3 regions of the Exiguobacterium sp. KKBO11 genome follow, and region 1 is predicted to be linked to each of the others. Evidence: a T-box and tRNA genes for the amino acid it is inferred to sense, from the RefSeq annotation. Region 1 holds a T-box; the other regions hold tRNA genes.

Evidence for each region. A T-box is a leader RNA that pairs with one kind of tRNA and senses whether it is charged. The one in region 1 lies ahead of argS (arginine--tRNA ligase), so its partner is inferred to be a tRNA-Arg.
Region 2: it has a tRNA-Arg gene. The T-box ahead of argS (arginine--tRNA ligase) is inferred to sense a tRNA for this amino acid. The anticodon was not compared.
Region 3: it has a tRNA-Arg gene. The T-box ahead of argS (arginine--tRNA ligase) is inferred to sense a tRNA for this amino acid. The anticodon was not compared.

Annotation. Positions count from the first base shown of each region.
Region 1 is NZ_LUCU01000044.1:56,943-61,299, forward strand. It holds gene argS (arginine--tRNA ligase) at 1-1,528, opposite strand, end outside; T-box leader at 1,589-1,807, opposite strand; gene AYO36_RS13055 (GGDEF domain-containing protein) at 1,937-3,613, shown strand; gene AYO36_RS13060 (alpha/beta hydrolase) at 3,629-4,357, shown strand, end outside.
Region 2 is NZ_LUCU01000011.1:401,942-406,298, forward strand. It holds gene AYO36_RS02195 (gluconeogenesis factor YvcK family protein) at 1-809, shown strand, start outside; gene whiA (DNA-binding protein WhiA) at 806-1,762, shown strand; gene AYO36_RS02205 (hypothetical protein) at 1,845-2,081, shown strand; partial or broken gene clpP (ATP-dependent Clp endopeptidase proteolytic subunit ClpP) at 2,194-2,778, opposite strand; tRNA gene AYO36_RS02215 (tRNA-Arg) at 2,961-3,036, opposite strand; gene AYO36_RS02220 (RNA polymerase factor sigma-54) at 3,191-4,333, shown strand; gene AYO36_RS02225 (glutaredoxin family protein) at 4,324-4,357, shown strand, end outside.
Region 3 is NZ_LUCU01000011.1:644,526-648,882, reverse strand. It holds gene tig (trigger factor) at 1-540, opposite strand, end outside; gene AYO36_RS03450 (hypothetical protein) at 651-1,634, opposite strand; gene AYO36_RS03445 (hypothetical protein) at 1,663-2,187, opposite strand; tRNA gene AYO36_RS03440 (tRNA-Arg) at 2,290-2,363, opposite strand; gene AYO36_RS03435 (metallophosphoesterase family protein) at 2,437-2,946, opposite strand; gene AYO36_RS03430 (XTP/dITP diphosphatase) at 2,952-3,545, opposite strand; gene rph (ribonuclease PH) at 3,542-4,297, opposite strand; gene racE (glutamate racemase) at 4,298-4,357, opposite strand, start outside.

The sequences.
Region 1 (4,357 bases):
CTAAGACGTAACGGCTGATGATTGACGGCTCGCGACGTGTGAACGCGCGATCGATGACCGTCGAGAATTGGTTTAGCATCGAGACGACACCCCATGCATGATCATCGGCACTACCAGCGAATGGTGTGCCATCATAGCCACCTTTACGAAGCAACGAGTGCGCACGGGCATTCGTGTACTGGACATACGGTCCTGTTTCGCCTTCGAATTTCAACATCTGCTCAAGATCGAACTCGATGTTGTTCATCCGTTCGTTCTTCAAGTCGTGGAAGATGACGGCGCCGACACCTACTTGACGAGCCGTTGCTTCGGCATTCGCTAAGTTCGGATTTTTTTCCGCGATGTTTTGCTTCGCGACGTCGATCGCTTCTTGTAGTACTTCTTCAAGCAATACGATCCGACCTTTACGCGTCGACATTTTCTTTCCGTCCTTCATGATCAGACCGAACGGCACATGGTGCATGCCGTCGACGTTCTCAAATCCAAGTTTCTTCAAGACTGCGAACAATTGCTTGAAGTGAAGCGCTTGTTCCCCACCGACGACGTAGAACGCCTGCTCAAAGCGGTACGTTTCGAGACGATAGACGGCAGCTGCTAAGTCACGTGTCGCATAAAGCGTTGCGCCATCTTTCTTTTTAATCAAGGCAGGTGGCATACCTTCTGCTTCGAGGTCGACGACCATTGCCCCTTCTGATTCGACGAGGAGATCTTTTTCTTCGAGCAAATCGATGACGTGTTGCATCTTGTCGTTGTAGAAAGCTTCTCCGTTCAAGCTATCGAATTTAACACCGAGAATCTCATAGACACGGTTGAACTCAACGAGTGAAACTTCACGGAACCACGTCCAAAGCGTCGTCGCCTGCTCATCACCTTGCTCGAGTTTTTTGAACCAGAGACGTCCTTCATCTTCAAGAGCTGGGTTCGTTTCCGCTTCTTCGTGGAACCGGACGTATAATTTCAACAATTCCTTGATTGGTTCTGCACGAACTGCCTCTTCCTCACCCCACATCGTGTAAGCCACCATCAATTTTCCGAACTGTGTTCCCCAGTCCCCTAGATGGTTGATCCCGACGACGTCGTACCCTTTTTTACGTGAGATTTGGTTGAGCGCGTTCCCGATGACCGTCGAACGCAAGTGACCCATCGAGAAAGGTTTCGCGATGTTTGGCGCTGAGAAGTCCGTGACGATCGTTTTTCCATTCGCTTCACTTGATCCGAATGCTTCTTTCTCCGTCAGGACTTGGTTGACGATTTCTTGCGAGACGACTTCCCGGTTCAAGAAAACGTTGATGTAAGGACCAACAGCTTGAACGTTCGAGAACAACGGCGCGTCAATTTTTTCTGCGAGCTCCGAAGCAATCATGTTCGGTGCTTTACGGAATGTTTTCGCGAGCATGAAACATGGGAATGCTAGATCTCCATGATCTTCATGTTTCGGTTGCTCAATCAGTTGTTCGATTTGTTCAACCGATAAAGCACCTTCCATGACTTGATGTAATACTTCTGCATACTGCGCTTTATAACTCATCTTTATTTCCTCCTGCTTCACTGATTTTTTGGCAATAAAAAACGCCCCTTGCGCCACGCGCAAAGAGACGGAATGACCGCGGTACCACTCTTCTTGGTGTCATTTCGACACCCACCTTGTTCGGGGATAACGGGGTTCCCCCGGCTACGCCTTTTCCATCAGGAATCGGGTAGCGTCTCAGAAGTGCGTTTCACGACCGGTTTGTCCTCAGGCTTCCACCATTCCCTGATTCGCTAGTTGACGAATATCAACCGTTACTCTCTTCATCATTGACTGTATTCGATATCTTTCACATTATACGCAATTCTTTCTTTTCTCTCAACCTTATTTTTTTGGTAAATGGCTTATCAAAATTTCCACAATTCGGGTATAGGAATAAAAGATACTTCTCAGGGGGAGGGATGTTTCATGCGCTACTACCAACATGTAGCCCGGACGAGCTGGATCGTCTTCGGTTTCGTCGCCTTGACATTATTAGTGATCGGCATCGTTCATCCACCAACCTTCCATCCTTCTGTTTCCATCATTAACACCCTTTATTTATTCGGACTTGTGCTCCTGTTTCAGTTCGATAATGTCCGTCGTGGTGGCATTTACTATACATTCCAAGAAGGCATCATCTTATTTTTATTCCTCAATTACGGTTTAACGTACGCCTTGATTTTAAGCCAAGTCGGCATTCTCGTCTTTCAATTCATGTCTCACCGAAAAGCGATTCGTTGGAAACGTTTCGTTTATCTCTACCCGATCAACGCCTTGTTCGATTTAGTCTACATCTCGCTTCCGACCTTTGTGTATTATGCGCTCGGCGGACCAATCGGCTCAAACTTTACGTATACGAAAGCCTTGATTCCTTTCATCGGCTTTTTGATCACCGTCTTCGTTGTCTCTTACTTCCAATGTCTATTCGTCAATCGCTTCCTCTACTTGAAATACGATTGGCAACGTCTCGTAAAGCTTCAGTCCCTCGTCTACGGAATCAGCATGTTAAGTGCTCTACTTGGAATCTGGTTCTACGATGAAAGTCCGCTCGTCGCGGCTACAGTATCCGCCTTGATTCTCTTCTTGTTCAAACGTCTGTTGCAAGAGCGTGGTGACTCCCTTGAAGCAAACGATAATGCCAAGCGATTTGATGATGCGAAGGAACACTTGTTGATTTCCCGCTTCGAGCGCGAGACGATCGATTCGTTGCTCCTCGATTTACCGCATCTATTGCCGTTTTCTGAAGGTTGGATCTCGATTCAACAACAGCGGAAACAAGTCATCTATAACATCCGGACGAAACAACCAATCGACGTGTTACCACTGTTTCATTCCTTGTCAGCCGACGATTTGCATACCCCGATCATCTATGGTCTTCGTTGTGATTGGGGAAACGATATTCAAATCGGATTGCCTGTCGATCGTCACTCGATGCTAGCGATTCCTTCGATTACGAGCGGAGAGGTCGATGTTTCGATCATCCTATTCCATCAAGTCGCAGACGCCTATGATGCGACAAATGCCGACGAATTATCTCGTTTGCTCCGTATCTTTTGTCGCGTCTTAGAACGCTCACGTGAAACGGTCCAACTCTATACGGAAAGTCGGACCGATGCCTTGACCGAATTACCGAATAGTCGGGCTTTTTATGAACACGGTCGGCAGGAATTTGCCGCTGACTGCTATCCGCTCTCCGTGATCCTGTTCGATATCGATCATTTCAAACGTGTCAATGATACGTACGGTCATAAAGTAGGCGATCTCGTCCTTCGTGAACTCGGTCGACGTATCCAGGCGATCCAATTGCAATATGATGATGTCTTTGCTGCTCGTTATGGTGGGGAGGAATTCGTACTTCTGTTGCGAAATGGTAGTCAAGAGGCTGCTATCCAGATTGCCGAGACGGTCCGCCATGCGGTCATGGATCGTCCCTTCCTCGTCGATGGTCACCGACTGTCCTTAACCGTCAGCCTCGGAATCGACACAGTGGAAGAAAGATATCAACGGACGTTCGAAGAATCGTTACGTCAAGCCGACCATGCACTCTATGTCGGCGGAAAACACAACGGACGCAACTGTACCGCGCATTATGCAAATCTTTGAAAGGTCGTGACTCTATTGTCGATTACGGAAATTGAAATGACGCTACCGACATCACAAGCTCACCGGACGATTCGGATTCATCGTCCACCCCATTTAGATCCTTCTGAAGCGTTACCAGTGATTTATATGCACGATGGACAAAATGTCTTCAGTGGAGAGACTGCCTCGTTCGGAAAAGGCTGGGAGATTCATCTTGCGCTACAACAGACACAGATTCCGGCAATGGTCGTTGCGATTGATAGTCCAGAAGACGGGATGGACCGTTACGACGACTACGCTCCTTGGAGTGATGAAGCTTTATTGATGCGGACCGCTTATCCTTCGCACCGGAAGTCGATCGGGGGAAACGGTAAGGTCTACATGGACTGGATCATTCGCGAGCTAAAACCATACATTGATGCCAACTACGCGACACGCCCTGACGATATGACGATGATTGGCAGCTCGATGGGTGGCGTCATCTCGCTCTATGGATTGTTCGCGTATCCGGAAGTCATCACGCGTGTCGCTGCCCTGTCGACTGCCGGATGGGCAAACTTCTCCTCACTCCTTGAATTCATCGAGCGCAGTCCGTCGCTGTCTACTGCCCATCGCTGTTATATGGATGTCGGGACAAAAGAAGTGAGTGGCCCGATGACGGAGACAGATTATTTACACACAAATGATGTCTTAGCGCGAGCGGTCGAACAGAAACTTACTCAAAGTCGCTATACGATCATCCCGGAAGCAATCCATCATGAAACG
Region 2 (4,357 bases), on a different contig from region 1:
CCTTATCGAAGTCGGAGACGTTGATGGACCGAATCATGCAGTACCGGTTCGAGACCGGTGAAGGATTGCATGGTCATTCGCTCGGAAATTTGATGTTGACGGCAGCAACCCAGCTCTGTAACGGTTCGTTCGTCGAAGCAATCGGCGTCATGGGACAATTGTTGAACGCAGAAGGAAAAGTCTATCCAGCAACGGAACGGACGATCACGTTATGTGCCGAGTTCGAGGACGGGACGATCGTCAAAGGCGAGTCGTTGATCCCGAAGGTCGGAAAGAAAATCGAACGGATCTTCCTCGAGGAACAAGACGTCCGTCCGGTACCGGAAGCGATCCAGGCGATTCTTGATGCCGATGTCATCGTCCTTGGTCCGGGTAGTCTCTATACGAGTATCATCCCGAACGTCCTGATCGATGAGATCCGGGAAGCGATCCAACAATCGCTAGCTCCGGTCGTCTATATTTGTAACGTCATGACGCAACCTGGCGAGACGACGGCGTTCACAGCGAATGAACATTTAGCGGCACTTGAACGCTTCCTCGGACAAGGCGTCGTTGATACGATCATCGTCAACAACGAATCGATCGATGCGAGTTACCTGAAGAAATACCAGAAGGATCACGCTGACATCGTCACCTATAATGAAAAACAATTCGAGCTCGCTGGCGTTGAAGTTCTAGCAGACGATATTGTCGATTACAATCATCACTTCATCCGTCATGACTCAGATGCCGTCGCAAGCCTCGTCATGCGAAAGGTGTTGTCGATTCGACGGATGCGTCAACTCGAAGGAAAGGAGGAGCTGACATGAGCTTTGCCTCAGAAGTCAAAAAAGAATTAACGCAGATTCCGATCACCGATCACGAGATGAAGGCGGAACTCGCGGCACTCGCTCGGATGAACGGTGCGATCTCGTTCGGTCTCGGACGTGGTCTGACACTCGATATCTCGACCGAGAATGCTTCGATTGCTCGTCGGATCTACTCGCTTTTGAAAAAAGCATACGGAGTCCATCTCGATCTGCTCGTGCGGAAGAAAATGCGTCTGAAAAAGAATAACGTCTACATCGTCCGCGTCAAACAACAGGCGGATAAGATTTTGCAAGACCTCGGAATCCTCGGAGAGGGGTTCACGATGATTCGTTCAATCAGTGATACGATCCTCAACGATGAACGAAAAGCACGGGCGTATTTACGAGGGGCGTTCCTCGCCGGGGGTTCGCTCAACAATCCCGCGACGTCATCGTATCACTTGGAGATCTTCAGCTTATATGAAGAACATAATGCAGCGCTCCGTGGTCTATCGAACGTCTTTGATTTGAACGCGAAAGCGATCGAACGAAAAAAAGGACACATCCTCTACATCAAGGAGAGCGAGAAGATTTCCGATTTCCTCAAGCTCGTCGATGCGACACAATCGATGCTGCGGTTCGAGGACGTCCGGATCTTAAAAGATATGCGTAACTCGGTCAACCGTCTCGTCAACTGTGAGACAGCGAACCTCAACAAGACGGTCGGTGCGGCATTACGCCAAGTCGAGAACATCAAGTTCCTTGAGCGGACGGTCGGACTCGATGTCTTACCGGATAAGTTGAAGGAGATCGCGATCTTGCGCGTGACACATCAAGACGTCACGTTACAAGAGCTCGGGGAGATGGTCGAAAGCGGCTCCATCTCAAAATCAGGGATCAATCACCGGTTGCGGAAGATTGATCAAATCGCTGAAAAAGTACGGAATGGAGAGTCGATGACAGGGGCCTTATAAGAGGGTCGCTTGCGGGATGAACCATAGTCTACTATAATATATAGTCGATGCAACTAAATGTTCGAATTAAGGAGTTTTTGAAATGGCTAACGAAAAGAAACGTATTTCGCTGACAGTCGATGCGAAGTTTGATGAAGTGTTAACAAAAAAAGCGAAATCAATCGGTGTACCGAAAAGCACACTCGTTGCGTTCGCAACATCTTTATTCCTGAAACAATTACAAGCAGAAGAAGAGCTTTCGCCACATGCGAATGCGATCTACTCGCTGATTCGTGAAAACCACGATATCGTTTCAGACATCACAGACTTGATCGACTGATCATCGACCTCTCGTTCTATAAGGAACGGGAGGTTTTTTTGTATGCAACGATAAACGACAAGACTTTATGGATACAAAAAAAGTGCCTCCCGAAGGAGACACTCTGGATGACTTATGCACGTTCCATGACGCGGTCGATGAGACCGTAATCAGCAGCAGCTTGTGCTGACATAAAGTTGTCACGCTCTGTATCGCGTTCGATGACTTCAAGTGGTTGTCCTGTGTTTTCAGCCATGATTTTGTTGAGGTGCTCACGCATTTTGATGATACGCTCCGCATGGATTTTGATATCCGATGCTTGACCTTGTGTACCACCGAGTGGTTGGTGGATCATGATTTCAGCGTTTGGTAACGCGAAACGTTTTCCTTTTGCGCCTGCTTGGAGCAAGAACGCACCCATCGATGCTGCCATACCGATACAAATCGTTGAGACTTGTGGCTTGATGAAGTTCATTGTATCGTAAATCGCCATACCGGCAGTGATCGAACCACCTGGGCTGTTGATATAAAGCGAGATTTCCTTATCTGGATCTTCTGCTGCTAAGAACAGAAGTTGGGCAACGACTGAGTTGGCGACGTTGTCGTCAATCGCGCTCCCGAGAAGAATGATGCGGTCTTTTAGCAAACGTGAGTAGATATCGTAAGCACGTTCCCCGCGGTTTGTTTGTTCGATGACTGTTGGAATTAACATAGTCTTTGCCTCCTTATAGTTGGTATGTAGCTTCCTATTCGACTTATCCTTATCATAATCCTTTGGTCAATATTGGTCAAAAGATACGATGCGACTTTTAGGTATTTTTCCATTACAAGGGTAAATGAAACATATCAATATAGAAAAAAGGCAACGCCATTGCTGGCATTGCCTTGTAGTTGAATAAATGGTACACCCGGAGAGATTCGAACTCCCGACACCTGGTACCGGAAACCAGTGCTCTATCCCCTGAGCTACGGGTGCATCTGATGTACTGAACAATTAATAGTATAGCGACATTTTTTCAGAAAAGCAATAGGGAAGGATGACTTTTCTTTTCCTGAGCGGTTCGAGAAAGGTTCAGAGCATGTTTTTTAAAACGTTTCTTCTATAATAAGAAGTGGAGGAGGGGGAATCGATGGATCAACGCCAGGAACAGACGCAACAGATGACGTTATCGGCGTCACAACAGTATCAGTTACATGTGCTTGAGCAACCAGCAGCTGAGCTCGAGGAGGAATGGCGACGGTTAAAACGACGTTTGCATCGTCATTACCCGAATCAGGTTTCGCTAGAGGTCGAGCAGATGGCAGGACATTTGGCTTCCTACGAAGACGAGCTTCTTGCACAAATACGTTTAGAATCAGTCAGACAGGAAATAGGATATATGGCGGAACAACTCATCGTGTATTTAGAAGCGGACGGTTTATTGCGGACATCGGACGAGCAGCTCGCTGCATCCTTCTCGACCGATGTCGCAACGATTACAGAAGCACGGACACTCTTACAACAATGTGAACCAGTCGGCATCGCTGCCCGCTCGGAGCGCGAGTGCCAATGGTTACAGGCGATCGAGCTAGACGACGCGGAATTGATCGGACTGACGGATCGGTTGCGACATGAACCGGCGAGTCAGGTATTCGCTCAGTTCAGTGAACAGGATCGAGCGCGATTGCGAAAACGACTGACAAGGCTGAGCCGGACACCGGATCTTCCTAAAGAAGAACGATCGGTCATGGCAGAAGCGCGGATTCACCTGTTAGATGCAAAACTTCAGATCGACTGGATGACACTCGACACGGATCAGACGTGGCTCGGATTAAAAGAGGCAACGCCTTTTTTGCGCGCGTACGAAAGACGTCGCGTCACGATGCATGCCATCCTCTCGGTTTTGCTTGAGCGACAAGAACGCTGGTTCAAGGGAGAACTGCATCTTGAGCCATTGACGAAAAAACAAGTCGCTGAGGCAACGGGACATCATCCGTCGACGATTGGTCGAGCGATTGCTGAGAAGTATGTCGAGACGGTCCATGGTCTCGTTGCTTTAGAAGACTTGTTCGTCTCACGGACGACAAGCGGAGATTCGAGTTTTTTGATTAAACGGCGGATCGCCGAATACATTCAACACAGCGACCGTCCGTTAAGTGATCAGCAATTGACGGATCGCCTGCAAGCAGACGGTCTGACAGTCGCGCGACGGACGGTCGCGAAGTACCGGGCAGCGCTTGGTTTAACGAAAAAAACGATGCAGCAAAGGAAGGCGCAATCAGAATGGGATTAAAACGACACAGACACTTAACACTCT
Region 3 (4,357 bases), on a different contig from region 1:
GTCGAATTGGTTTTCCCCATCGAAACCTGCGAAGTCGAATACGACTGTATCGCCATTCTCGATGACGCCATCTTCTTTAACGACGAGTTCTGCACCGCGTTCTTGTAATGTTTTGAGTTCAGCGTCGACGTCTTCGTCAGTAACGTTCGTTTCAACTGCTGTGTACTCAAGACCTTTGTACTCACCGAGTGTAGCTTCTGGCTCGATGACGAACGTGATTTTGAATTCGACTGGCTTGCCTTTTTCGAGTGTTTCAACGTCGATGTTCTCAAGCGCGATTGGCTCGATTCCTGATTCGACGACTGCACCTTCGATTGTGTCCTTGTAAAGGATATCGAGTGCATCTTGGTACAGTGCTTCTTCACCGTACATTTTGTTGAACATTGCGCGTGGCATTTTTCCTTTACGGAAACCAGGTGTGTTCAAAGTCTTAACGACTTTCTTGAACGCTTGGTCTACCGCTTTATCAAATGCTTCAGCAGGCGCTTCATACGTGAGGACGCCGAGGCTACCTGATTGTTTTTCCCATTTTGCAGTCATGCTGAGTCCCTCCAAAATTGTCAATTAGCGTACATGTGTGTACAACAAGTCACATTATAGCACAATCGTTCTGACGATTACCACTGTTGAACGAATCGTTTCCAGATGTCTCAATCGAAGTAAATCTGCTCGAATGCGATGACTTCTGGATAAAGGATATGTGCCGCTCGATATAACCGCTTCGCCAGCGGACTGAGGATACGTTCCGGTTCTTCACGTTCAAATGTCAGACCTGCGAGTTCTTCGCATGCTGCGAGCCATTTCTCCATATCTGATCCGATTCGTTCTCGTTCTTCAAGATGAATCAGTTGATCCGATCGCAAGACGAGCAACGCTCGGAACGGATCCATTCGCTCTAACGTATGCATCGATGCCAGTAACGCTTGTTGCTCCTGTTGATGTACCATCAGGATTTCTTCTAAATCTTCGCGTGACGAGATCGTCCAGTCTACAGCTAAGTGTGGTACATGAATGCTTATCGGATATGACACGTGATCCAGCACGCTTCCTAATAACTGATCAATGACGAGTAGACTTTGATGTGCAGTCTCTTGCGCCTGAAGATATTTCTGGGTAATATATGCAATGAGCTCAGAGGTCCGTTCGAATTCAATACCGGTCAAATGGCGCATTTGTTCGACCCAACTCCCATGTCGTAACACATGCATCAGTTCCGTTGCTGATGTTACCTCACGCTGCGCAACAGGGTTGTTTTGAACTGCCGGCTTTTGTTCGCGAACACGCATCTGTTGTTTGATTTCATCTAATCGAAGCGCGAGCCCATAAGGCAGATACGGTGACGCCGAGCGCAAAGCGAGTTTCATCGGATAACGTTCTCCGAGTTCATAAAGAAAGAGTGCGAGCACTTGCTCGACACCCTCGACTTCAAGAAATCGTTCTGCCACTGTTTCAAATCGTTCACGGTCATGCATTAAGAGTGGTTGAATGACATAGAGCCGGTGTAATACATCTTCTCCTGTCAATTGGTCAGTCTCTAATTCCATAATCAATTGTTCTTGTTTAGAAGCGGGCAAACGAAGAATCCGCGCTCGTTCTACTTCTAGTTCATGTTCCATCCAGCGCGATGTCCCCATATTCCGGCACTCCTTCATGTTCAACTTCTTATTTCGTAAATGGATCGAGTAAAGACGTCCAGTTCGTGATCGCTTCTTGAAGTTGTCCCGCCTGCTCGATTCCTAATCGATTCAACGTATCTAATGAGACGTCAGCTTCAAGTAATCGAGCGATGTCTTCCGATTGATTCACGTACTGCTCGAGTTTTGCACTTAAATTCTGCAATTCTTGCGGCGGATTTTCAAGTCCCGCTAATCGTTGATCGATTTGATCCAGTTCTTGATTGAACTGATCAATCGTTCCGTTTTCCTTCAATTTTTCGATTTGTTGATCAAGTGCTTGTTCAGGGTTCGCGGATTCACGCGCTGTCGTAGCAGCCTCATTCAAGGAAGCCGACAAATCTGACGTGACTTGGGCCGTATCTTTCGCAATGCCTTGAAGTTCTCCAGCGTAATCAACACTATTTTTTACATCGTTGACTTGTTGTTTTGCATCGTCGACTGTATTTGAAATCTCACTACATCCAGCAAGAAACGTACTTAGCACGAGGACTGCTCCAACTTTCTTCCACATTGCATTCATCCCTTTCGAGTTCATGATACCTTAATTATAATCGAAAATCGGAATAAAAAAAAGAGACCACCCTCGTAAGGGCAGTCTCTATTTTAATTATAGCGTCCCAAGAGGGATTCGAACCCCCGACCGACGGCTTAGAAGGCCGTTGCTCTATCCTGCTGAGCTATTGGGACGTGTCAACACGAATAAACTATACTAGAACAATTCTTTCGTGTCAATCACATTACAAACATTGCATTTATTTTATTACAAAAATGTTCCGTCCAGATGCAGGGCATTCACTCGATCGCCATTCATATCGAGAAAATCGACAGAATAACGGTTTTGATCCACTTCAAGAATCGCATACGTCTTGTCTGGTCGATGACGTGGCATCCGGATTGAACCTGGATTGATGAATAACACACCGTCCCGATATTCAGCCTTCGCAACATGGGAATGACCATATAAGACGATATCCGCCTGCTTTTCCTTCGCATGATGCTGTAAGACATCTAGACTGTATTTGACGTCCTGACGATGTCCGTGGACACAAAGGATGGTACGACCATCTATTTTCGACATGACTTCTTCCGGAAAATCGTGTCCGTAATCGCAATTCCCTCGCACAACACGATATGGATATAATGATTCGATGTCGCGCGTCAATTGGGAGTCCCCACAATGAAATGCCAAATCCACGTCTTGGTGACGTTCGAATATCGTAAGCAGTTCTTGTTCTAGTCCATGGCTATCACTAACGATCAACGCTCTCATCTTCATCACACTCCTAAGAAAGTAGTTAAGTTCTGTTCGAGCTTGCGCAATGCATTGCCACGATGACTAATCATCGCTTTTTCTTCTTTCGTCAACTCAGCAGCCGTCTGTCCGCTTGCCGTGACGAACAATGGATCATAACCGAAACCGTTCGAACCCGCCGCTTCAAAACCGATTCGCCCTTCCATCGTCCCACGAACCGTCAATGTCTCACCCGTTGGTTTCGCTAGCGCGAGTACACAAACGAAGCGCGCCGTCCGCTCTTCCTCCGGAACACCTTCTAACTTTTCAAGTAGTAGAGCATTGTTCGCCACATCCGACTTTTCAAGACCCGCGAAGCGTGCCGAGTAGACGCCGGGAGCGCCATCTAAAGCATCGACTTCAAGACCTGAATCATCAGCAAGTACCGCGTGGCCAAAGTAGGCTGCTGCCTCTGTTGCTTTTAAAAGTGCATTCTCCTCGAATGTCTCACCTGTTTCATCCGTTTCCGGAGCATCGGCGTGATCGAGTAACGACTCGACCGTATAACCGAGACGACCCAGCATGCTTTCAAGTTCCTTCACTTTACCTGCATTGTGTGTTGCGACGATGACCTTCATCTATGTTCCCCCACTTCTTCTCCTACATACCACCAAGAGACACCGAGTGCCTCACGGCCAGCATCAATCAGTTCCTTAATTCCTTTTTCCCCAAGTTCGAGCATTTCGAGCATCTCTTGACGGGAAAATGTCGACTCTTCCCCTGTCGCCTGCATTTCGACGATTTTCCCCGACGAGGTCATGACGAGATTGAAGTCGACTTCCGCCGCAGCGTCCTCTTCATAGCATAGATCGAGCAAGACATTCGACTCGACGATTCCAACCGAGATCGCTGCGATGCCCTCTTTAATCGGTGTATCTGTCAGTTTTCCCGCTTGAATCAATTGATCGACTGCTCGGACGAGTGCCAAAAAACCACCAGTGATCGATGCCGTTCGTGTGCCGCCATCTGCCTGAATAACGTCACAATCGATCCAGATCGTTCGTTCCCCGAGCTTCTCTAAATCAACGACGGCCCGAAGCGAGCGGCTGATCAGACGTTGGATTTCCATCGTCCGTCCCGTCTGCTTGCCACGGACGGCTTCTCGTGCGGTCCGCTGAGCCGTCGCACGTGGTAACATCGAATATTCCGCATTGATCCAGCCCTGGCGTTTACCGCGAAGGAACGGTGGCACCTTCTCCTCGACGGTCGCCGTACAGAGGACTTTCGTATCGCCCAGTTCAATCAAGACAGAACCTTCTGCGTGTTTATTGACATCAATCGATAATTGAATAGGACGGAGATGATCCGCCGTTCGTTGGTCTATCCGCATTTAATCTTCCTCCGTTCCAAGCACGATGCGCTCCGCATGGATGGTCTGATCGAGCCAGTC